Regions from separate parts of the Inquilinus sp. NPDC058860 genome, predicted to be linked through region 3. Evidence: riboswitches for the same ligand, from Rfam matches in the RefSeq annotation. Region 3 holds a riboswitch; each other region holds the start of a gene.
What was found. Region 3 has a riboswitch for cobalamin ahead of ACFW16_RS20735 (ABC transporter substrate-binding protein). Riboswitches for the same ligand answer to the same signal wherever they lie in the genome.
Positions count from the first base shown of each region.

Region 1 (5,759 bases), on a different contig from region 3:
CGATCTCGCCGCCGGACAGGATGAAATCGCCCAGGCTGACCTCCTCCGCCCCCTGGGCGTCGAGAAGCCGCTGGTCGACCCCTTCGTACCGGCCGCAGAGCAGGACGATCGCCGGCTCCGCCGCCAGCTCCCGCACCAGCGCCTGATCGAGCAGCCGGCCGCGGGGGCTCAGATAGATCAGCCGCTCCCCCGGGCGGCGGACCGCCTGCACGGCGTCGTCCAGAACCTGGGGAAGCATGACCATGCCGGCGCCGCCTCCGAACGGGGCGTCGTCGACCGAGCGGTGCTTATCGCGCGCAAAGCCGCGAATGTCCACCGATTCCAGCATCCAGTCGCCGCGCGCCAGCGCCCGTCCGGCCAGGGACTGGCCGAGCGGGCCCGGGAACATCTCCGGGAACAGCGTCAGGATGCGGGCGGTCCAGGCCATGTCAGGCCTCGTCCTGCGCGCCGTCGGGCGGCCGCTCCGCCGGCTCCAGCAAGCCGGCCGGCGGATCGATCACGACGCGGCGTCCGGCGATGTCGACCACCGGAACCGCGGCCCGGGTGAAGGGCACCATCACGGCGCTGCCCTCGACCCGAGCGATCTCCAGCATCTCGCCGGCGCCGAAGTCGAACACCGCGCGCACCGTGCCGAAGACCGATCCGTCCGCCAGCACCGCCGGCAGGCCGATCAGGTCGGCATGGTAGAACTCGTCCTCCTCGGTCTCCGGCAGCGCGGCGCGGTCGACATAGAGGCGCAGGCCGCGCAGCGCGTCGGCCGCGTCGCGGTCGGCGACGCCCTCGACCTTCACGATCCACTGGTCCTTGGCCCAGGACAGCAGCTGCAGGGCGAAGCGCCGCGCCCCGGCCTCGTCCGAGACCGGGCCATAGGCGGTCAGGTCCTCCGGGGCGGCGGTGAAGGGTTTGACCTTCACCAGGCCGCGGACGCCGTGCGCCCCGGTGATCTGGCCGACGCAGACCTTGGAGGATGGAGCCATGGGGAAGAATCCGGCCGGCGCCCCTCACCCCGTGCGGGGCAAGGGCGCCCGGTCGGATCAGGCCTCGGCCGGAGCCTCGGCGGCCTTGGCGGCGGCCTCGGCCGCAGCCTTGGCGCGCTCCTGGGCCTTCGCCTTCGGCGCCGACTTCTTCGGCGTCTCGGGATAGGTCGGCATCGGCGCCAGCTCGGCCTGGCCGAGGAACTTGGCGACGCGATCCGTCGGCTGCGCGCCGACCGACAGCCAATGCTTGATGCGCTCGGCCTTCAGCACCAGGCGCTCCGGATGATCCTTCTCCAGCATCGGGTTGTAGGTGCCGACCTTCTCGATGAAGCGGCCGTCGCGCGGGCTGCGCGTGTCGGCGATCACAATCGAGTAGAACGGGCGCTTCTTGGCGCCGCCGCGGGTCAGGCGGATCTTGACGGACATTGCGGTACTCTCCTCAGGGTCAACTTGCTGTGTTGGGGAAGCTCAGGCGGCGTCGTGACAGACGATCTCGACGTGGTGGCCGTCGGGGTCGATCACATAGGCGCCGTAGTAGTTCGGGTGGTAATGCGGCCGCAGGCCCGGCGCACCGTTGTCGCGGCCGCCGGCGGCCAGCGCCGCCGCGTGGACGGCATCGACCGCCGCGCGGTCCGAGGCCCGGAAAGCCAGGTGCAGGCCAGGCATCGGGGTGGGGCGGTCCTCCCCCGGCTTGGCGATCCAGAAATGCCCGTTCCGGGCCGGCAACGGCTCGCCGTAGCCCACGGCGTCGTCGAAATCCCGGATGCGTCCGTAGCCGAGCGGCGCCAGAGCAGCGTCGTAGAAGGCGCGGCTGCGCGCCAGGTCGGCGACGCCGATGGAGACGTGATCGAACATCATGGTCATGACGATCCCCTCCTCACATCTTGAAGCCGGGCGGCAGCATGCCGGGCGGCAGCTTGGGCATGCCGCGCATCATCCCGGCCTTCCCCAGCTTCTTCATCCGCTTCATCATGTCGGCCATCTGCTGGTGCTGCTTCAGCAGCTTGTTCACGTCCTGCACCGAGGTGCCGGAGCCGGCGGCGATCCGCACCTTGCGCTTGGCGTGGATGATCTTGGGGTTCCGGCGCTCGATCGGCGTCATCGAGGAGATGATCGCCTCCTGCCGCTTGATCATCTTGTCGTCCATGCCGGCGGTCTTCATCTGGTCCTTGATCTTGCCGACGCCGGGCAGCATGCCCATCAGCCCCTGCAAGCCGCCCATCTTGCGCATCTGGCGCAGCTGCGAGGCCAGATCCTCGAGGTCGAACTCGCCCTTCTGGATCTTGGCCGCGAGCTTCTCGGCATCCGCCTTCTCGATCGTCTGCGCCGCGCGCTCGACCAGGCTGACGACGTCGCCCATGCCGAGGATGCGGTTGGCGATGCGGTCGGGATGGAACAGCTCCAGCGCGTCCATCTTCTCGCCCACGCCGATCAGCTTGATCGGCTGGCCGGTGACGGCGCGCATCGACAGGGCGGCGCCGCCGCGGCTGTCGCCGTCGACCCGGGTCAGGACGATGCCGGTGACGCCGACCCGCTCGTGGAAGGTGCGGGCGACGTTGACCGCGTCCTGGCCGGTCATGGCGTCGGCCACCAGCAGGGTCTCGGTCGGCTTCGTGGCGTCGCGGATCGCCACCACCTCGGCCATCAGCTCCTCGTCGATGGCGAGGCGGCCGGCGGTGTCGAGCAGGACGACGTCGAAGCCCTCGAGGCGGCCGCGCTCCATGGCGCGGCGGGCGATGGCCAGCGGCTCCTGCCCCGGGACGATAGGCAGGGTGGTGACGCCGATCTGCTCGCCCAGGATCTTCAGCTGCTCCTGCGCGGCCGGGCGCCGCGTGTCGAGCGACGCCATCAGGACCTTGCGGTTGTCGCGGTCCTTCAGGCGCAGGGCGAGCTTGCCGGTGGTGGTGGTCTTGCCCGAACCCTGCAGGCCGACCATCAGCACCGGCACCGGCGGCACGGCGATCAGGTTGATCGGGGTCGCGGCGTTGAGGTCCGGCGCCTCGCCGGGCGTGCCGCCCAGCATCTCGATCAGGCAGTCATGGACGATCTTGATGACCTGCTGGCCGGGGGTGACCGAGCGCAGCACCTCCGCCCCGACCGCGCGCTCGCGCGCCTTGTCGACGAAGTCCTTGACCACCGGCAGGGCGACATCGGCCTCGAGCAGCGCCACGCGCACCTCGCGCAGGGCGGCGCCGACATCGGCCTCCGTCAGCGCGCCGCGCTTGCGAAGCCGGTCGAAGATGTCGCCGAGACGGCCGCTCAGACCTTCGAACATGATCGCCCTTCGAATTCGCCCAACCCGAAACCGGGGACCCCAAACAGAAAAGCGCCAGTGCGCGACACTCGCGGACTGGCGGCACCCCATGGGGTCTCGCTGCGGGCCGATCCCGCAACGGTCGGTCTTCTAGGCGGATGGAGCCGCGGAGTCAATGCGGCGGAACGGCTACCCCGCCCCGCCGTCGCGGCGCAGCACCAGGATGAAGCCGTCCTCGCCCGGCAGGCCGCGGCCGGCCTCGGAGGGGACGGCGCCCTCGGCGGTCGACGGCGGCGGCTCGCTGCGGTCGAGGAACGCCTCCATGGAGGCGACCGGCCAGCGCCAGATCGTCTTGTTCTCCGGCGCCGCGCCGATGCCGGCATACAGCCGGTGGGCATCGGCATTGTCGGACGCCATCTCCCACCGCACCCGCATCGCCTGGGATACGGCGATATCGGCCAGGGCCCGCATCAGCTGCCGGCCGATGCCGCGGCCGCGCGCCCGCTCGCGGACATAGACGTCGTCGACCCGGATGAAGTCGCCCCCGGTCCAGACCGAATAGTCGATGATGTAGCTGACGTAGCCGACCACGCCGCTGCCGTCTTCGGCGATCAGGCCGCGGAAGCGCGGCGGCACCTCGGCCAGCGCCTCGTCGAGATCGGCGCGCTGCGCCGTCATCGCCGCCGGGTCGCCGGTGAACGCCGCCAGCTCGCGCAGCATGTCGAGCAGCATCGGCACATCCGCGGCCACCATCGGCCGCACGGTCAGATCGGACACCACAGCGTCTCCCGCCTTCGGCAGGGGGTCGCGGGAGGGAGCCGGCCGGACTCGCTGCCGCCCGACGCGCCGCCCGGGGACACCCCGCCCCGTCACACGCACAAATCCGACGGCAGGTCTCCTGGCTCGCGGGTCGCCGCCGCACGCCCCCTTCCCGGAATCAGCCGGTGGCTTCGGGCGCGGGCTCGCCGCCTACAGTTGCGGGGGCAGCGCCGGCCTTGCCCGCCATTCACTCGCTGAACGAAGGCGCACCGGCTTCCCTTTTCACCCCGGTCTCCCGGGGCACCGTCGGCCGCCATGCTAGCGGCCGGCCCTCGCCCTGTCGATCACGCAGGGCTCGGCCCTCGCACCGAGGGGCCGGTTGATGCCATATGAGAAGAGAGACCTTGGGAGCGGGCGATGGACGGGCTGCCGTTCTGGAAGATGCACGGGCTGGGCAACGACTTCGTGGTGCTGGACGCGCGCGAGCGGCCGATCACGATCCATCCTGACCAAGCGCGGCGCATCGCCGACCGGCACCGCGGCGTCGGCTTCGACCAGCTGCTGGTGATCGAGCCGACCGAGACCGCGGGCGCCGACGTGTTCATGCGCATCCTCAATGCCGACGGCACCGAATCGGGCGCCTGTGGCAACGGCACGCGCTGCGTCGCCGCGCTCGTGATGGCCGACACCGGTGCCGACAGGGCCGTGATCGAGACCCGCGGCGGCCTGCTGGAATGCCGCGGCGCCCCCCAGGGCGGCGTCACCGTCGACATGGGCCCGGCCCGGCTGGGCTGGCAGGAGATCCCGCTGGTGCATGAGGCCGACACGCTGCATCTGCCGGTGTCCTCCGGCGCGCTGTCGGACGGGGTCGGGGTGTCGATGGGCAACCCGCACGCCGTGTTCTTCGTGCCGGATGCCGAGAAGGTGCAGATCGACGGCGTCGGCCCGGTGCTGGAGCACGACCCGCTGTTCCCGGAGCGCGCCAATATCGGCGTGGTCCAGATGCTGGCCCGCGACCGGCTGCGCTATCGGGTGTGGGAGCGCGGCGTCGGCGTCACCCAGGCCTGCGGCAGCGGCGCCTGCGCCGCCGCCGTGGCCGCCGTGCGCCGCGGCCTGGCCGAGCGCACCGCCTGGGTCGAGCTGGACGGCGGCACGCTGCTGATCGAGTGGCGCGAGAGCGACGGCCATGTGCTGATGACCGGCCCGGCCGAGACCAGCTTCGCCGGCATCCTGTCGCGCGGCCTGCTGGACGGGCAAGCCGCGTAGGTTGGGTTCGCGACCGCGAACCCAACAGGGACCGAGCAAACGGCGGGATGTTGGGTTCGCCCCGGCGAACCCAACCTACGGCAGCGAACGGGCGGCGAGGCAGGCCCGGCACCCCCACCACAGGGCATAGATCAGGCCGAGCAGCAGCAGACGCAGCCAGTACGCCAGGGCGAAGACGAAGCCGATCGCACCGAACAGGACGGTGGCGGTCAGGTCGGCCAGCCGCCGCGACCAGCGGATGGTCGCCTTCACCGTGGTCAGCGCGCCTCGCTTCAGCACCTTGAACACGGCCAGGGTGCGGTCGCCCATCACCGCCGACACCTCGTCCACGCGCCGCAACTCCGGCACGTCGTCGACATAGCGCAGCAGCTCGACCGACTGCGCCGGGCCGACCCGGTCGGCGATCCGGCCGGCGGCGCCGACGGCCTCGTCCAGCCCGTCCAGGCGGTCGCGGCGGATCGCGGCGGCGAAGACGGCGCCGGGCCGCATCACCGTGTCCTGCC
Region 1 is NZ_JBHYMS010000016.1:7,114-12,872, forward strand. It holds gene trmD (tRNA (guanosine(37)-N1)-methyltransferase TrmD) at 1-427, opposite strand, end outside; gene rimM (ribosome maturation factor RimM) at 429-977, opposite strand; gene rpsP (30S ribosomal protein S16) at 1,035-1,403, opposite strand; gene ACFW16_RS13295 (VOC family protein) at 1,446-1,841, opposite strand; gene ffh (signal recognition particle protein) at 1,855-3,252, opposite strand; gene ACFW16_RS13305 (GNAT family N-acetyltransferase) at 3,421-4,008, opposite strand; cobalamin riboswitch at 4,102-4,313, opposite strand; gene dapF (diaminopimelate epimerase) at 4,408-5,256, shown strand; gene ACFW16_RS13315 (hypothetical protein) at 5,332-5,759, opposite strand, start outside.
Region 1: another riboswitch for cobalamin. It lies ahead of ACFW16_RS13305 (GNAT family N-acetyltransferase); the one in region 3 lies ahead of ACFW16_RS20735 (ABC transporter substrate-binding protein).

Region 2 (5,759 bases), on a different contig from region 3:
AGGGACTCGGCGTCGAGCTCGTGACCCTGCTCTCCGACCAGGACGGCAATTTCGGCGGCTTCGGCGGCAGACGCAGCATCACCCGGGCCGGGGCCGGCAGCCATCACGACACCGGCACCTGCAACAACGTCCTGCTCTGCGCAGACCTCAAGGACAAGCGCGCGACGCCCATCCTGACGACGGTGACGGCACGGTCCACGGACGAGTATGCGGCCTGGTCGAAGTCGGAGGCCGAGATCTTCGTCATGGTGCTGGACGGCACCCTCGTCGTGCACAGCCGCCTCTACGAGCCGCTCGAGCTGAACAAGGGCGATTCGGTCTACTATGAAGCCACGACCGAGCACACCTGGACGTCCAAGGGACCGACCGATGCCGTCGTGCTGTGGGTTCTCGTCGACCTTTGATGCGGGCTGACGGTGCGGCCCTGATGCGCCGCCTCGTCTCCCGCCTGCCCTTTCATTCGCCTCTCACGCGGCGCCCGCAATGTACACATGGCGCCGCCAGCGGCAGTTCGGCCTTCAACGGACCTGTCGTATGAGCCATATTTCCACTATCGGAACTTTCCTGTCGCACCGGAAAATTCCCGGCCGGCGGTAACGTCATTCCCGGAAACAGGACCCGCTGTCCTTCCAAAAAAACGAGGTGCAGGGCTGCTTGCACCCGCACCTCGCGCCCAGGAGCTTGCGATGGGGTCGCTCTACTGGCAGGCCTCACAGGTCGGATCGTCGATCGGGCACACCATCGGCGCGCCGTCGGTCAGCGTCAGCTCGTCGGCCGCCGCAACCGGAGCGGCCGCAACCGGGGCCGCGGCGGCCGGGGCCGGGGCGGAGACGGCGTTGAGCTTGCCGTCGGTGCCCTTCAGCGTCGACTTCTCGACATGGGTCGCGCTCATCGCCCGCAGGTAGTAGGTGGTCTTCAGCCCGCGCCTCCAGGCCAGGCGGTACAGCGTGTCCAGCTTCCGGCCGTTCGGGTTGGCGATGTAGAGGTTCAGCGACTGGGCCTGGTCGATCCACTTCTGGCGCCGCGCCGCCGCCTCGACCAGCCAGGAGGCGTCGATCTCGAAGGCGGTGGCGTAGAGCGCCTTCAGGTCGTCCGGCACCCGGTCGATGGCGCCGAGGCTGCCGTCGAAATACTTCAGGTCCGAGATCATCACCTCGTCCCACAGGCCGAGCGCCTTGAGGTCGCGGACCAGGCCGGGATTCACAACCGTGAAGTCGCCCGACATGTTGGCCTTGACGTAGAGGTTGCGGAACGCCGGCTCGATCGACTGGGCGACGCCGCAGATGTTGGAGATGGTCGCGGTCGGCGCGATCGCCATGGTGTTGGAGTTGCGCATGCCGATCGAGCGAACGCGCTCGCGCAGGCCGGTCCAATCCAGGGCCGAAGAGCGGTCGAGGTCGAGAACGCCGCCGCGCGCGTCGGCCAAGAGCTCGACGGAATCGATCGGCAGGATGCCGCGGCTCCACAGCGAGCCGTCGAAGGACGGGTAGCGGCCGCGCTCCGCCGCCAGGTCGACCGAGGCTTCGATGGCGTGGAAGCTGATCACCTCCATGCTCTCATCGGCGAAGCGCACCGCGGCGTCCGACGCGACGGCCAAGCGCAGGGCCTGCAGCGCGTCCTGGAAGCCCATGATGCCGAGGCCCACCGGGCGGTGCCGCAAGTTCGACCGGCGCGCTTCCGGGATGGTGTAGAAATTGATGTCGATGACGTTGTCCAGCATCCGCATCGCCGTGCGGATGGTGCGCTCCAGCCGCGCCCGGTCCAGGCCGCGCTCGCCGATGTGGTTGGCGAGGTTGATCGAGCCGAGGTTGCAGACCGCCACCTCGTCGTCCGAGGTGTTCAGCGTGATCTCGGTGCACAGGTTCGAGGAGTGCACGACGCCGACATGGCCCTGCGGCGAGCGGATGTTGCAGGGGTCCTTGAAAGTCACCCAGGGGTGGCCGGTCTCGAACAGCATGGTCAGCATGCGCCGCCACAGGTCGAGCGCGCGGACCTGCTTGTGCACCCGGATCTCGCCGCGCGCGGCCTTGGCCTCATACGCCTCATAGGCGGTCTTGAAGGCCGGGCCGTAGAGGTCGTGCAGGTCGGGCACCTCGTCCGGCGAGAACAGGGTCCAGGGGCCGTCGGCCTCGACCCGTTGCAGGAACAGGTCCGGCACCCAGTTGGCGGTGTTCATGTCATGGGTGCGGCGGCGGTCGTCGCCGGTGTTCTTGCGCAGGTCGAGGAATTCCTCGATGTCGACGTGCCAGGTCTCGAGATAGGCGCAGACCGCGCCCTTGCGCTTGCCGCCCTGGTTCACCGCGATGGCGGTGTCGTTGGCGACCTTGAGAAACGGGACGATGCCCTGCGACTGGCCGTTGGTGCCGCGGATATGGGCGCCCAGACCGCGCACCCGGGTCCAGGAGTTGCCCAGGCCGCCGGCGTATTTGGACAGGAGCGCGTTGTCCTTGACCGACTTGAAGATGCCGTCGAGGTCGTCCGGCACCGAGGTCAGGAAGCAGGAGGACAGCTGCGGCCGCGGCGTGCCGGCGTTGAACAGCGTCGGCGTCGAGCACATGAAGTCGAAGGAGGAGATCAGGTCGTAGAACTCGATCGCCCGCGCCTCGCGGTCGATCTCGCGCAGCGCCAGCCCCATGGCGACGCGCATGAAGAAGGCCTGCGGCAGCTCGAAGCGGATGCCGTCGGTCTGCAGGAAGTAGCGGTCGTAGAGGGTCTGCAGCCCGAGGAACTGGAACTGCAGGTCGCGCTCCGGCTTCAGCGCCGCCGACAGCCTGGCGATGTCGAAGCGGCCGATCTCGGGGTCCAGCAGGCCGACGGCGATGCCCGTCTTCACATAGGCCGGGAAGTATTCGGCGTAGCCCTCGGCCATCTCCGCCTGGGTGGCCCGGGTCGGCCGGCCATGGACGAAGCTCAGCGCCTCGTGCCGCAGCAGGTCCAGCAGCAGCCGGGCGCTGACCTGGCTGTAGTTCGGCTCGGTCTCGATCAGGGTGCGGGCGGCCATGATCGGCGCCAGGGCCAGCTCGGCCTCGCTGATGCCGTCATAGAGGTTGCGGCGGGTCTCGGCCAGGACCGGGCCGGGCTCGACATCGGCCAGGCCGGCGCAGGCCTCCTCGATCAGCCGGACCAGCCGCGCCTGGTCCAGCGGCGCGCGGCTGCCGTCGGCCGCCGTGACATGCAGCGCCGACGCCACCGGGGACGCCTCGACCTTGGCCGCCGCAGCGGCGCGCTCGCGCGACCGCTCGTCGCGGTACAGCACATAGGCGCGGGCGACCTTGTGGTGCTCGCCGCGCATCAGGGCCAGCTCGACCTGGTCCTGCACCTCCTCGATGTGGAAGGTGCGGCCGTGATCGGCCCGGCGGGTCAGGGCGCCGACGATCTGGCCGGTCAGCCCCTCGACGATGTCGTGCACCCGGCGCGAGGCGGCGGCGCCGGAGCCCTCGACCGCCAGGAAGGCCTTGGTCAGCGCGACCGAGATCTTGGATTCGTCGAAGGCGGTGACGGCGCCGTTGCGGCGGATCACCTGATAGGCCGGCTCAGTGGCCGCACGGGCGGGCGCGGCGGGCGTGCCCGCGAGGGCGCGGTCGGATTCGAGGAGGACTGACATCGGCAAACCCCATGATCGTGTTGGGGCTTGGGCCGAAGATGCGGAGTCGACGACGCGCCGGCAGGCCGGCGCATCCCGATCATCGCACCGCCGGGACACCCCGCCCGAGGACGCACTGCGCAATCACGGACCGGTCTCCTGGCTCGCGGGAATCGCCCCTCCGCCTCGCCTTCCCGGCCGGTTGCCCGGCCAGTGACTGAGAGACGACGGAAGAGCCTTCCGCTTACAGTTGCGGGGGCAGCCCCGGCTTTGCCGTCATGCGGCGCACCGGATTCCCTTGTTTGCCCGTGATGTCTAGATATAGACGTCGTTCCGCCGCTTTCCGTCAATACCTAGTTGGGGCCGTCACGAACTTCGCAATCCAAGTTCGTTTTGGACTCCACCCAGGCAATCCCGGAATCGCGGTGGCGCGACCCGGCGGCGTCCGGTTCGGCGTGGAGGCGGGCCGGCGCTTCCGGTACAGAAGAGGGGATGACGCCGATCGACTCCCCCGCCCCGCCGGGCCGGCTCGCCCGGCTGAGGGGCATCCTGCGCGCGCTGTATCACGGGCGCAGCCCCGAGGCGATCCGCTTCCGCCTCGGCGTGCTGGTGATCGATTTCGCGATCATCGCCTTCTTCATCATCGCGCCGGTGCTGCGCGACACGGCCGCCTTCCTGGCCATCGACTATGCGATCGCCGTGCTGCTGGCGCTCGACCTCCTCGCGCGGGCGGTGTCCTGGCGCGGTCTCCGCAGCTGGATCCGCCAGCCGATCGTCTGGGTCGACCTGTTCGTACTGGCGACGCTGCTGGCGCCGCAGCTGCTGTTCAACCTGGGCTTCCTGCGGATCCTGCGGCTGTGGAGCCTGTTCCACAGCGAGTTCTTCTGGTCGACGGTCGGCCAGCGCTACGACGACACGCGCTGGGAGGACGTCGCCCGCACCTTGTCGACCCTGGTCACCTTCGTCTTCGTGGTGACCGGCTTCGTCTACACGGGCTTCGCCGGGACCGACAGCGGCGTCGAGGGCTATGTCGACGCCCTCTATTTCACCGTGGCCACGCTGACCACCACCGGCTTCGGCGACATCACCCTGCCCGGCACGGCCGGCAAGCTTCTGTCCATCGTCACGATGATCGTCGGCATCAGCCTGTTCGCGCGGCTGGCGCAGACGCTGTTCCGGCCGAACAAGGTGCAGTTCGACTGCCCGACCTGCGGGCTGCAGCGGCACGACCCGGATGCGGTGCATTGCAAGGCCTGCGGCACGCTGCTGAAGATCCCGAACGGGGATGACTGACGCCCCGGCCTATCCGCCGCAACCCTGGCGGCTGCGCGGTACGGTGCGGACGACGCTGTGGCGGGTGCCGCGGGCGGCGCTGCCGGGGCCGCTGCCGGCCGGCGCCCGGCCGCTGGGCTGGGGCGGCAGCGCGCTGCTGGCGACGGTACGGGCCGAGTGGCAGCCGGGCGGCGACCTGGCCTACGCCGAGCTGGTGGTCGCGGTGCCGGTGCGGCTGGGACGGCGGATCGGGGTCACGATCACCGCCGCCTGGGTCGACAGCCCGGCCTCGCTGGCCGGCGGCCGGGCGTTGTGGGCGATCCCGAAGCGGCTGGGCCGGTTCGAAACCGCGGGCGGTCGGACCGAGCTGTTCGATGCGCAGCGGCTGGTAGCCGCCTTCACGGACCGGCCGGGACGCGCCCTGCCGCTGCGCCTGCCGGTCCCGCTGCGGGTGCTGCAGCCGGACGAGTTCGGCATTCGGATCACCCGCGCCGCCGCCACCGGCCGGCCGCGCCTCGGCGGCCCGGGCTGGGAGTTCCCGGCGGATGGGCCGCTGGCGCTGCTGGCCGGGCGGCGGCCGCTCTTCTCCCTCACGCTGGCAGACGCCGAGGCGCGGTTCGGGCTGTGACCCCGCCCGCGCCGCCGTCGCCATCCGGCTGCGGCGGCTCGACCCAGAAGGGCAGGTCCGCCAGCTCGCGCGGGGTCATGGCCAGCAACGCTTCGGCGCCGTCGGGCTCGCGCCGGAACTCCCGGCGGCGCAGGAAGGAGAACATCGCAGCCTCCTCGGCAGATCTTCTCCAAGAGATAGATCCGCCGGCCGGCGGCTGCGATGGACAGTGTCTCTCCAGGCCTATAGAAAATCTCCATAGGCCTGATGGCTGCTCAGCGTCCGGCCAGCGCCTCG
Region 2 is NZ_JBHYMS010000073.1:21,940-27,698, forward strand. It holds gene ACFW16_RS32165 (helix-turn-helix domain-containing protein) at 1-404, shown strand, start outside; gene ACFW16_RS32170 (ribonucleoside-diphosphate reductase subunit alpha) at 698-3,604, opposite strand; cobalamin riboswitch at 3,714-3,909, opposite strand; gene ACFW16_RS32175 (potassium channel family protein) at 4,076-4,876, shown strand; gene ACFW16_RS32180 (acetoacetate decarboxylase family protein) at 4,869-5,483, shown strand; gene ACFW16_RS32185 (hypothetical protein) at 5,446-5,628, opposite strand; gene ACFW16_RS32190 (SRPBCC domain-containing protein) at 5,738-5,759, opposite strand, start outside.
Region 2: another riboswitch for cobalamin. It lies ahead of ACFW16_RS32170 (ribonucleoside-diphosphate reductase subunit alpha); the one in region 3 lies ahead of ACFW16_RS20735 (ABC transporter substrate-binding protein).

Region 3 (5,759 bases):
GCCAACAGGCCCTACGAACCGTGACAATCCCTATGCCAAGCCCTGAGAAGCGAGCGGAAATCGTCCGCCACATCGAGGCTGCCTTCGTCCGGATCGACCGCCTGGCCGCGGAGGCGGAGGGCGCCCGCAAGCTGCTCGATCGGCTGGACCAGGCGGTGCTGGCCAAGGCGTTCCGGGGAGAGCTGGTGCCGCAGGACTCGGCGGATGAGCCGGCCTTGGTCCTGCTTGACCGCATCCGCGCCGAGCGGGCGGCGAAGGGCGCCGTGACCAAGGGGCGGCGCGGCCGGCCGCGCAAGGCAATGGCGTGAGGCGACGATGGCGATCCCCGACTACCAGACCCTGATGCTGCCGGTCCTGCGGCACGCCGCGCTGGGCGAGACCCGCGTGCCCGATCTCGAGGATCGGATCGCCGACGAATTCGGCTTGGCCGCGGAGGAGCGGGACCAGCTTTTGCCCAGCGGCCGGCAGAAGATCCTGAGCAACCGGATCCACTGGGCGAAGTTCTACATGGGCAAGGCCGGGCTGATCGATTCGCCCCGCCGCGGCCGCTTCGTCGCCAGCGAGGCCGGGCGCGCCCTGCTCGCGCGCAATCCGGAGCGGATCGATGTAGAGCTCCTGCAGCAGTACCCGAGCTTCCGGGACTTCTATCGCGGCGGTGCAGAGGCGGGCGCTGAAGCTGGCTTGACCCCCGAAGCCTCTTTGGCGGTCTCCGAGCCGACGGCCACGACCACGCCGGAAGAGCAGATCGAGGCCGCCCATCTCGCCCTGCAGGCGGCGCTGCGCGACGAGTTGCTGCAGCGCATCCTGCAGAACAGCCGTAGTTTCTTCGAGCAGGTGATCGTCGATCTCCTGGTCGCGATGGGCTATGGCGGCTCGCATCGCAACGCCGCCACCCGGCTGGGCCGCAGCGGCGACGGTGGCATCGACGGTGAGATCAACGAGGACCGGCTGGGGCTGGACCGCATCTACGTCCAGGCCAAGCGCTATGCCGAGGGCATCACCGTCGGCCGGCCCGACGTCCAGGCCTTCGTCGGCAGCCTCGTCGGGCGCGGCGCGACCAAGGGCGTCTTCGTCACCACCTCCGGCTTCAGCCAGCAGGCGAAAGACTTCGTCCAGCACCTCTCGCAGAGGGTGATCCTGATCGACGGCCAGCGCCTCGCAGACCTGATGATCGAGCACGATGTCGGCGTCCGCGTCAGCCGGGCGATCGAGTTCAAGCGGCTGGACGAGGACTTCTTCACCGAGGACGAGTGATTCCGCCGCCCGACGGGCGAGATGAGTTTGCGCAACGTCCTATTGCCTTAGCTCGCGATCATGTTCATGATACGTTCCATGAGCATGGCGCAGACCGATCGCGACGCGACCGAGGCCCGGCCGGCCGATCCCGACCTGAACTGGACGGGATGGGCGCTGGAGAAGCTGCGCGATGTGGTCGACATCGACATCCGGTCCAAGCGGATGACGCTGCAGCAGCAGTCGGTGACGCCGGCGGGGCGGGAGGCGGCGCCGGATTTCGCGCTGATGCAGTCGCGCCTGTCCCGCTCGATACGCCTGTCGATCGCCATGGCCGAGCGGGTCCGCGGCAAACACCTGCACCGCCGGGCCGCGGCCAAGGAGTCGGGGGCGCTGGAGCGCCGCCGCCGGCGGCGGGAGCAGGCGGTGCAGGCGGTGGTCGAGGCGGTCACGGCCGCCGAGGCGGCGGACCTCGCCGGGGTCGGCGGGACCGTCGATCCCGAGGCGACCGAACGCCTGCGGGCCGACGTGTGGGAGAGGCTGACCGAGGACGAGGTCCTGGACGTCCGCATCGACACGCTGCCGCCCGACGAATTCGTGCGGGAGGTCTGCCGCTGGCTCGGCCGCCGGCTGGACCCGAGCCGGCTGCCGCAGGGCTGGGACGACGTCCTTGAGGCCGATGACGATGCCTCCGGCAGTCCGCCCGGTGCGGAACCGGAATGCATTGCCGTGACTGAGGCCGGAGACGGCTGGCCTGAACGGCCGGACACGCTCGAAGACGGCCGCCCGCCGCCTGGGCTCCCGAAGCCGGACAGCAGCTGAGCGCCGTCGCCGGGTGCCATGTCGAGCTTACGGGTGTCTGGTCGAGGACTTTCGGGCGTAGGAGAGGAGAGGGTTTCAATTTCTATTGTCATCCTCGGGCTTGACCCGAGGATCCAGGGGCCACCCGGAGCGGCCTCGACATTTCTGGATGCCCAGGTCAAGCCCGGGCATGACAGAAAGGGATGTCCGATTCCCCTCGATTGACCGGCTCTCGGCCGTGCTGATACACATCGCGGCGACGGTTCCCATCCGGGATCAAAAGGGAACACGGTGGCGCCCCCCATCAAGTGCATGGGTGGGCGGAATCCGTGGCTGCCCCCGCAACTGTCAGCGGATCGCCGAGCGTCCTCGTGGTCCCTCGAGGGCCATGCCACTGCCCGCGGCGCGGGTGGGAAGGCCGATGCGAAGCCATGATCCGCGAGCCAGGAGACCTGCCGTCGCAGCGCAATCCGTTTCCCGGGCGGGGTGGCCCGGGCAGGAGGCATCATGGCGGCATTCCGGTCCTTTTCTTCGTGCGTTCTGGCGCGTGCCCTGGCCCTGGCCGGGCTTCTGGTCCTGTCGCCGGCGGCCTGGGCCGACCCGACGCAGTATCCGCTGACCATCCGCAACTGCGGCGTCGACGTCACCTTCGACCACGCCCCGAGGCGCGCCGTGTCGATCGGGCAGAGCAGCACCGAGATCCTGCTGTCGCTCGGCCTGGCCGACCGCATCGTCGGCACCGCCGTCTGGTTCGGCCCGGTGCTGCCGGCCTATGAGGCGGCGAACGCGAAGATCCCGCGCCTGGCCGACAACGACCCCAGCTTCGAATCCGTGGTCGGGACCGAGCCGGAGCTGGTGACGGCCCAGTTCGAATGGCATGTCGGGCCGAAGGGCTCGGTCGGCACGCGCGAGCAGTTCGCCGGCCTCGGCATCCCGACCTACATCTCGCCGGCCGATTGCGTCGCGAAGGACAATTCCGGCGGCGGCGACGGCGTGCGCAGGCAGCTCTTCACCATGGACCTCGTCTATCGGGAGATCCGCGACCTGGCCCGGATCTTCGACATGTCCGACCGGGGCGAGGCGCTGGTCGCCGAGCTGCGGCAGCGTGAGGCCGCGGCCATCGCCTCGGTGGCCGGCCGGCAGGCGGGCGGCGTGCCGGTGGTGTTCTGGTTCTCCAGCAAGGAGGTCGCGGGCGAGGCGTTCGTCGCCGGCAGGAACGGCGTGCCGGCCTGGATCCTGCGGCAGCTCGGCGCCCGCAACGTCATCACCACGGAGGAGGAGTGGCCGCTGGTGAGCTGGGAGCGCATCGCCGCCGCCGACCCCGCGATCATCGTGCTGGGGCAGATGAGCCGCCGCCGCTACCCGGCCGACGACATCGCGGCGAAGCTCGGCTTCCTCGCCGGCGATCCCGTGGCCAGCCGGCTGCAGGCGGTCAGGGACAAGCATTTCGTGGTGATGGACGTGCAGGCGATGCAGCCCTCGATCCGCGCCGTCGACGGCATCGAGGCGCTGGCCCGCGGCATCAAGAGCTTCGGGCTCGGGGGATGAGGCCGCTCCTCGATGGCGGCTGGGGCGTCCGCGCCCTGCTGGCCGCGCTGTCCCTGGCGGCGCTGGTCGCGGCCATCGCGCTCGCCGTGTCGATCGGCGAGATGCGGATCCCCCTGGCCACCACGGTCCGGGTGCTGGCCAACGGGCTGCTCGGCGCCGGCTTCGCGGTCAGCCCGATCCAGGAAGGCGTGGTCTGGGACTACCGGCTCAGCCGCGCCCTGGTGGCGGCCTGCTGCGGCGCCGCGCTGGCCCTGTCCGGCGCGATCCTGCAGGCGCTGCTGCGCAACCCGCTGGCCGAGCCCTATGTCCTCGGCATCTCCGCCGGGGCGTCGACCGGCGCCGTCGCGGTGATGATCGCGGGGGTGGGCGGCGGCGCCCTCTCGCTGTCCGGCGGCGCCTTCATCGGCGCCGTCCTGGCCTTCGTCCTGGTGTCGCTGCTGGCGGCCGGGACCGGGGGCGGCACCGACCGCGTCATCCTGGCGGGCGTCGCCGGGTCGCAGCTGTTCAACGCCGTGACCTCGACCATCGTCACCACCTCGGCCAATGCCGAGCAGGCGCGCGGCGTGATGTTCTGGCTGCTCGGCAGCCTGGGCGGCGTGCGCTGGCCGGACGTCCAGGTCGCGGTCCCGGTCGCCGCGCTCGGCTTCGTCCTGTGCCTCCTGCACGCCCGCGCGCTCGACGCCTTCACCTTCGGGGCGGACGCCGCCGCCTCGCTCGGCATCGCCGTGACCCGGGTGCGGGTGGTGCTGTTCGCGGCCACCGCGGCGATGACGGCGACCATGGTCAGCATCGTCGGGTCAGTCGGCTTCGTCGGCCTCGTCATCCCCCACGCGGCGCGCTTCCTGGTCGGGCCCGGCCATGCCCGGCTGCTGCCCGCCTCGGCGATGATCGGCGCCGTCTTCATGGTGCTGGCCGACATCGTCTCGCGCATCATCATCCCGCAGCAGGTCCTGCCGATCGGCGTGGTCACCGCCCTGTTCGGCGCGCCGGCTTTCGCGCTGCTGCTCTATCGGGCGAGGCGGGCGGCATGACCATCGCGACGCAGGACGTGCGCTGGGCCGCCGGCGGCCGGATGATCGTCGACGGCGTCACGCTGGAGGCGGCGCCCGGCCGGATGCTGGGCCTGCTGGGTCCGAACGGCGCCGGCAAGTCGACCCTGCTGCGCCTGATCTGCCGCCTGCGGCGTGTGGAGAGCGGCGTGATCACCTTGGGCGGCGCCGATATCGCCGGCCTGCCGCGCGCGGCCATCGCCCGCCGCGTCGCCCTGGTCGAGCAGCAGGCGGCGACCGAGGCCCAGGTGACGGTGCTCGACATCGTCCGGCTCGGCCGCACGCCGCATCGCGGCCCCCTTTCGGCCTGGACCGGGCAGGACGACGCGGCGGTGGAGGAGGCGCTGCGCCGGGTCGGGCTCGCGGACAAGCGCGGCCAGCCCTGGCACACCTTGTCGGGCGGGGAGCGGCAGCGGGTGCAGATCGCCCGCGCCCTGGCCCAGACGCCGACCGAGCTCTTGCTGGACGAGCCGACCAACCATCTCGACGTGCAGCACCAGCTCGAGATCCTGGCGCTGGTCGGGCGGCTGCCGGCGACCAGCATCGTCGCGTTGCACGACCTCAACCTGGCCGCCATGTTCTGCGACGCCGTGGCGCTGCTGCGGGAGGGACGGGTGGTCTGCGCCGGCGCGCCGGAGGAGATCCTGACCGAGGCGCGGATCCGCGAGGTGTTCGGGGTGCGGGCCCATGTCGAACGGTCGCCGCATCACGGCCGGCCGCATATCCATTACCTGCCGGGCTGAAACCGGCTTCAGGCTTGACATCCGGCCCAGAATGGCGTTCTTCACCGCTTCCATTCCTGGGAACGCGGGTCCGGCGCATGAGCCGGCGCCCCGCCCTGCCTTTGGCGGGGCCTACCGGGACAACATGAGAGAGGATCGAGCGCGTGAGCAAGCGCCTGAATTCGAAGCACAAGATCGACCGCCGCCTCGGCGTCAACCTCTGGGGCCGTCCGAAGAGCCCGCTGAACAACCGCGAATACGGCCCGGGCCAGCACGGCCAGCGGCGCAAGAAGCCGACCGATTTCGGCACGCAGCTGATGTCCAAGCAGAAGCTGAAGGGCTACTACGGCAACATCGGCGAGAAGCAGTTCCGCCGCCTGTTCGAGGAGGCCGTGCGCCGCAAGGG
Region 3 is NZ_JBHYMS010000031.1:7,171-12,929, reverse strand. It holds gene ACFW16_RS20750 (hypothetical protein) at 33-308, shown strand; gene ACFW16_RS20745 (restriction endonuclease) at 316-1,254, shown strand; gene ACFW16_RS20740 (hypothetical protein) at 1,333-2,055, shown strand; cobalamin riboswitch at 2,278-2,509, shown strand; gene ACFW16_RS20735 (ABC transporter substrate-binding protein) at 2,542-3,582, shown strand; gene ACFW16_RS20730 (FecCD family ABC transporter permease) at 3,579-4,613, shown strand; gene ACFW16_RS20725 (ABC transporter ATP-binding protein) at 4,610-5,374, shown strand; gene rpsD (30S ribosomal protein S4) at 5,518-5,759, shown strand, end outside.

Region 4 (5,759 bases), on a different contig from region 3:
CAGGCGAAGCTGTCGCCCGGCGGCGCGGTCTACGAGCGCCGCGCCAAGTCGGTGAAGCTGTCGCCGGAGGTCCGGGCCCGCTTCGGCATCGAGCGCGAGACGGTGACGCCGAACGAGCTGATCCAGGCGATGCTGAAGGCCCAGGTCGACCTGCTGTGGTTCGGCGGCATCGGCACCTATGTGAAGAGCAGCCGCGAGAGCCACGCCGATGTCGGCGACAAGGCGAACGACGCGCTGCGCATCAACGGGCGCGACGTCCGAGCCCGGGTGATCGGCGAGGGCGCCAATCTCGGTGTCACCCAGTTCGGCCGCATCGAATATGCCCGCATCGGCGCCGGCGGTTCGGGCGGCAAGCTGAACACCGACTTCATCGACAACTCGGCCGGCGTCGACACCTCGGACCACGAGGTCAACATCAAGATCCTGCTGGGCGCCGTGGTCCAGGCCGGCGACCTGACGCTGAAGCAGCGCAACACGGTGCTGGAGAGCATGACCGAGGAGGTCGGCCAGCTGGTCCTGCGCGACAACTACCTGCAGAGCCAGGCGCTGTCGCTCGCGGTCGGCGAGGGCTTCGAGGTGCTGGACCAGCAGGCCCGCTTCATGCGCGGGCTGGAGAAGGCCGGCAGGCTCGACCGCGTGATCGAGATGCTGCCGACCGACGAGGAGCTGACCCAGCGCTCCGGCAACCGCGAAGGGCTGACCCGGCCGGAACAGGCGGTGATCCTGGCCTATGCCAAGATCAACATCTACGACGCCCTCCTGGCCAGCGACCTGCCGGACGACCCGGCCCTGGTCGACGACTTGGCGCTGTACTTCCCGACGGCGCTGCGCGAGCGCTTCAGGGACGCCATCGCGCAGCACCGGCTGCGGCGCGAGATCGTGGCCACCCACGTCACCAACAGCATGGTGAACCGGGTCGGCGCCACCTTCGTCTCCGAGCTGGCGGACAAGACCGGCATGGGCGTGGCCGACATCGCCCGCGCCTATCTGATCGTCCGCGACGGCTTCAGCCTGCGCGACATCTGGGCGGCGGTCGAGGCGCTGGACAACAAGGCCCAGGCCCAGGCGCAGATCCGCGCCATGCTGGCGACGCGGCGGCTGATCGAGCGCAGCGTCGCCTGGATCCTGCGCCAGCAGGGCCGCGGCCTGGACATCAGCCAGGACGTGGCGCATCTCAAGCCCGGCCTGGCCGAGCTGGAGAGCCAGCTGGACGCCGCGATCTTCGACGACGCCCGCACCGTGATCGACACCCGCGCCCGGGGCTTCGTCGAGGCGGGCTTCCCGGAGGATCTGGCCCGCCGCGTCGCCCGGCTGAACCTGTGGGCGGCGGGGCTGGACATCATCCGCATCGCCGACCAGGCCGGGCGCGGCGTCAGCGAGGTGGCGTCGGTCTATTTCGAGGCCGGCCGCCGGCTGGGCCTGGCCTGGCTGCGCGACGGCGCCAGCCGGATGCCGGCCAGCAACCACTGGCAGAAGCAGGCGGTGGGGGCGATCGTCGACGACCTGTACACGCTGCAGGCCGACCTGGCGGTCCGTGCCCTGCAGGACGCGCCGGCGGGCGCGGCCGGGGCCGATGTGGTGGAGGCCTGGGTCGGCCACCGCCGCGCCCCGGTGGACCGGATCGATCAGCTGGTGTCGGAGCTGAAGGCGCTGGACCAGGTCGACCTGTCGATGCTGGCTGTCGCCAACCGCAATTTGCGCGGTTTGGCGACGGGGTGAGGGACGGTCGGAGGTAGGTTGGGTTCGCCAACGCGAACCCAACCTACTCGGTTTCCCGCAGCAGCTTCTGCAGCGGGGCGGCCTGGCGCAGGATCGGCGACTTGATGACGATGTAGCTGAAGTACTTCTCGATGCCGAGGCGGCGGTCCAGCAGCGCCTCCATCACCTGCTGGTAATGGGCGATGCTGCGGGCCAGGAAACGCAGCAGGTAGTCGTAGCCGCCGCTGACCATGTGGCACTCCAGCAGCTCCTCCACCGTGGCGAGGCCGGCCTCGAAGCGGATGAAGTCCTCGCGCCGGTGGTCGCTCAGCGTCACCTCGGTGAACACCGTCACGCTCTCGGTCAGCTTCGACAGGGCGATGCGGGCGCCGTAGCCGGTGATGTAGCCGGCCGCCTCCAGCCGTTTCACCCGCTGCAGGCAGGGGCTGGGCGACAGGCCGACCGCCTCCGCCAAAGCGGCGTTGGTGATCCGCCCGTCGGCCTGCAGCCGGGCCAGGATGGCGATGTCGATCCGGTCCAGCTTCGGCGCGCCCGCCATCCCTTCCTCGTCCTGTCTACCGCGGGATTACCCGCGCAGTGCTTTCTGGTGAGCTTTTGCCAGTTCCGCCATGCTGGTGAAGCGGAAATCGACCTTGGGCTCGGTCGCCGGCTTCATGGTGGCGCCGAAGCCGCCCTCGGCGTGGCGGCGGTGGATCCAGCAGGTGGCCAGACCCGCCGCCGTCGCCGGCTCGTGGTCGTGGAACAGGCTTTCCGCCGTGTGCAGCACCTCGCCCGGGGCGATGCCCATGCCGGCCAGCTTCTCCAGCATGTAGTCGAAGTTGCGCGACGCCGGCTTGTAGCTGCCGATGTCCTCGGCGGTGAAGACGGCGTCGAACTCGACCTGCAGCCGGACGTTGCTGAGGGCGAAGCTGGCATTGTCGACATTCGAGAGGATGGCCAGCTTGTAGTACTTCTTCAGGTACTGCAGCGCGCCGGCGGTGTCGGCGAAGGCCGGCCAGTCCTTGATCGACCGGCCATAGGCCAGTGCCTCCTCCCAGCTCGCCGCCACGCCCCATTCTTCGGCCAGGCGCTTGTAGACGATCGCCAGCAGCTCGCTGTAGCGCCGCGCCGGGGTCCAGCGCTGCTGCGCCGATTCATGGCGGGCATGGGCCTCCAGGATCCGGTCGCGGCTCAGCGGCGCCTTCACGCGGGCGGTCAGCGGCGCCAGCGCGTTGACTATGCCGGTCTCCCAGTCGATCAGCGTGCCGTAGCAGTCGAAGGTCAGGATCTTGAAGTCGGTCAGCGTCATGGTGCGTCCTCCGGTTCCGGTTTTCCGATTGTCCGCCGGCGGTGCCGGCAGGGGCTGCGCATTCGTGCCCGGCGGCGGCAGGCGCTGGCGCAGCGCGGCCGTCCCGCAGCAGAAAATGCCGTGTCGCAGCCGCGTCATGGCGTGTCGGCTCTGGAGCGTGCGGGGCCGCGGAGTCGCGCCATGATCCCTGCCAAGAGGTGCCGGCCGATGCCGCCGATCCAAGAAGCGGCAGGCCGGAGAATTGGGAAGCCGGTGAGACTCCGGCGCTGCCCCCGCAACGGTGACGGCGGTGAAGGTGCGGCAGGGGCCACTGGAGCGATCCGGGAAGGCGCCGCACCGGGCCAGGAAGCCCGCCGGAGTCCGGAAACCAGCCTCGACGGAGTTTTGTTCGGTGATCGCGGTGGGCGGTCGGCGGGCATGTTCGCGAGGGGCCGGTCCGGTCGCCGAGCGCGCGTACCCGGATGCCACATCTGCGACCGTGCCCAGAGGAGAGGATCGGGTATGGAAGCGCGTTCGGCCATGTTGATGGATCTGCTCTCCCGCGCGCCGGGCTTCAGCCTGAAGCGGGATTTCTACACCAGCCCCGCCTATCACGCGCTGGACCTGGAGCACATCTTCTATAAGGAGTGGCTGTTCATCGGCCATGCCTGCGAGGTGACGCGGCCGGGCGATTTCCTGACCGTGCAGATCGGCGAGTATCCGGTGATCGTGGTGCGCGGCCGCGACCGCGCCATCCGCGCCTTCCACAACGTCTGCCGCCACCGCGGCTCGCGCCTGTGCACCGACGAGCGCGGCTCGCGCCCGCGCCTGGTCTGCCCCTACCACCAGTGGACCTACGACCTCGAAGGCAAGCTGATCTTCGCCCGCGACATGATGGACGCGATCGACCCGGCCCAGTTCGGGCTGAAGCCGATGGCCTGCCACGAGGTCGCCGGCTGGATCTTCATCTCGCTGGCGGAGGAGCCGCGCGACTTCGAGCCGCTGCGCCGCATGATCGAGCCCTATATGGCGCCCCACCTCCTGTCCGAGGCCAAGGTCGCCCACAGCTCGACCATCATCGAGCGCGGCAACTGGAAGCTGGTGATGGAGAACAACCGCGAATGCTACCACTGCTCCGGCAACCATCCGGAGCTGTGCCGCGTCTTCTCCGACCAGCCGACCCTGACCAGCGGCCAGAAGGGGATGGAGGAGGCTCCGGAGATCCTCGCGCACTGGCAGAGCTGCGAGGCGATCGGCCTGCCCAGCCGCTACCAGATCTCGGACGACATGCAGTACCGGGTGATGCGGGTGCCGTTCATCAACGACGCCCATTCGATGACCATGAGCGGCCAGCCCGCGGTGAGCCGCCTGCTGGCCGAGTTCCCGACCACCAAGCTCGGCTCGATGCTGCTGTACCACTATCCGAACAGCTGGAACCACCTGCTGGCCGACCACGCGCTGAGCTTCCGCATCCTGCCGATCAGCCCGACCGAGACCGAGGTCACCACCAAATGGCTGGTGCACAAGGATGCGGTCGAGGGGGTGGACTACGACCTGCAGGCGCTGACCGAGGTGTGGACCGCGACCAATGACGAGGACCGCCGCATCGTCGAGGAGAACCAGCGCGGCATCCTGTCCCCGGCCTATGAGCCCGGGCCCTATTCGCGGATGCATGAGGGCGCGGTGATCCAGTTCGTCGACTGGTACGCCGACACCCTCACCCACCGGCTCGGCGGCGGCACCGGCGCCACCTCGATCCGCGACGTGGCGTAGGGCCGGCGGAACATGCCCGGCCCCCTGACCGCGACGCCGAAGCTGTGGAACGCGAAGACGGCCCGGCTGCGCTGCATCGGCATCCGCGAGGAGGCGCCGGACGTCCGCACCTTCCGCTTCGAGGCGGAGGACGGCAGCTGGTTCTCCTACCGCCCCGGCCAGTTCGTGACGCTGGAGCTGCCGGCAGGGCCGGAGCCGGTGCTGCGCACCTACACCCTGGCCTCCACCCCGTCGCGGCCGCACCACGCCAAGATCACCGCCAAGGTGCAGGAAGGCAGCGTCGCCACCCGCTGGCTGTTCGACAGGCTCAAGGTCGGCGACGCGCTGACGGCGCACGGGCCTACCGGCCGCTTCTCGCTGCTCGACCACCCGGCCGAGCGCTACCTGTTCCTGTCGGCCGGCAGCGGCGCCACGCCGATGATGTCGATGGCGCGCTGGCTGTTCGACACCGCGCCGCAGACCGATGTGGTCTACGTCCATTTCGCCCGGCGGCCGCAGGACCTGCTGTTCCGGTCGGAGCTGGGCTACATGGCCGAGGCGGCGTCCGGCCTGCGGCTGCGCTTCGTCGTCACCGGCGCGCCGGCGGGTGAGGGCTGGGCCAGCGGCCGGCTGGATCGGGCGCTGCTGTCCGCGCTGTGCCCGGACGCGGCTGGGCGGACGGTGTTCTGCTGCGGCCCGGACCGGTTCATGGACGCGGCGCGGCGGCTGGCCGGCGACCTCGGCGTGCCGGCGGCGCGCTGGCATGAGGAGAGCTTCGGCGCCACCCCGGCGCCGGTGCCGGTCGCGGCCCCGATCGCGCCGCCGGCCGAGGCGGCGGGGGAGGGGATGCAGGTGGCCTTCACCCGCTCCGGCCGCAAGGCGGCGGTGCTGCCGGGCCAGACCGTGCTGGAGGCGGCGGAAGGCTGCGGCCTGCGCATCCCGACCGCCTGCCGCCAGGGCCTCTGCGGCACCTGCCTGGTGCGCAAGCTGAAGGGCGAGGTGCGGATGGAGCACAATGGCG
Region 4 is NZ_JBHYMS010000004.1:53,879-59,637, forward strand. It holds gene ACFW16_RS04070 (NAD-glutamate dehydrogenase) at 1-1,719, shown strand, start outside; gene ACFW16_RS04075 (Lrp/AsnC family transcriptional regulator) at 1,763-2,257, opposite strand; gene ACFW16_RS04080 (haloacid dehalogenase type II) at 2,285-3,007, opposite strand; cobalamin riboswitch at 3,186-3,398, shown strand; gene ACFW16_RS04085 (aromatic ring-hydroxylating dioxygenase subunit alpha) at 3,533-4,759, shown strand; gene ACFW16_RS04090 (2Fe-2S iron-sulfur cluster-binding protein) at 4,772-5,759, shown strand, end outside.
Region 4: another riboswitch for cobalamin. It lies ahead of ACFW16_RS04085 (aromatic ring-hydroxylating dioxygenase subunit alpha); the one in region 3 lies ahead of ACFW16_RS20735 (ABC transporter substrate-binding protein).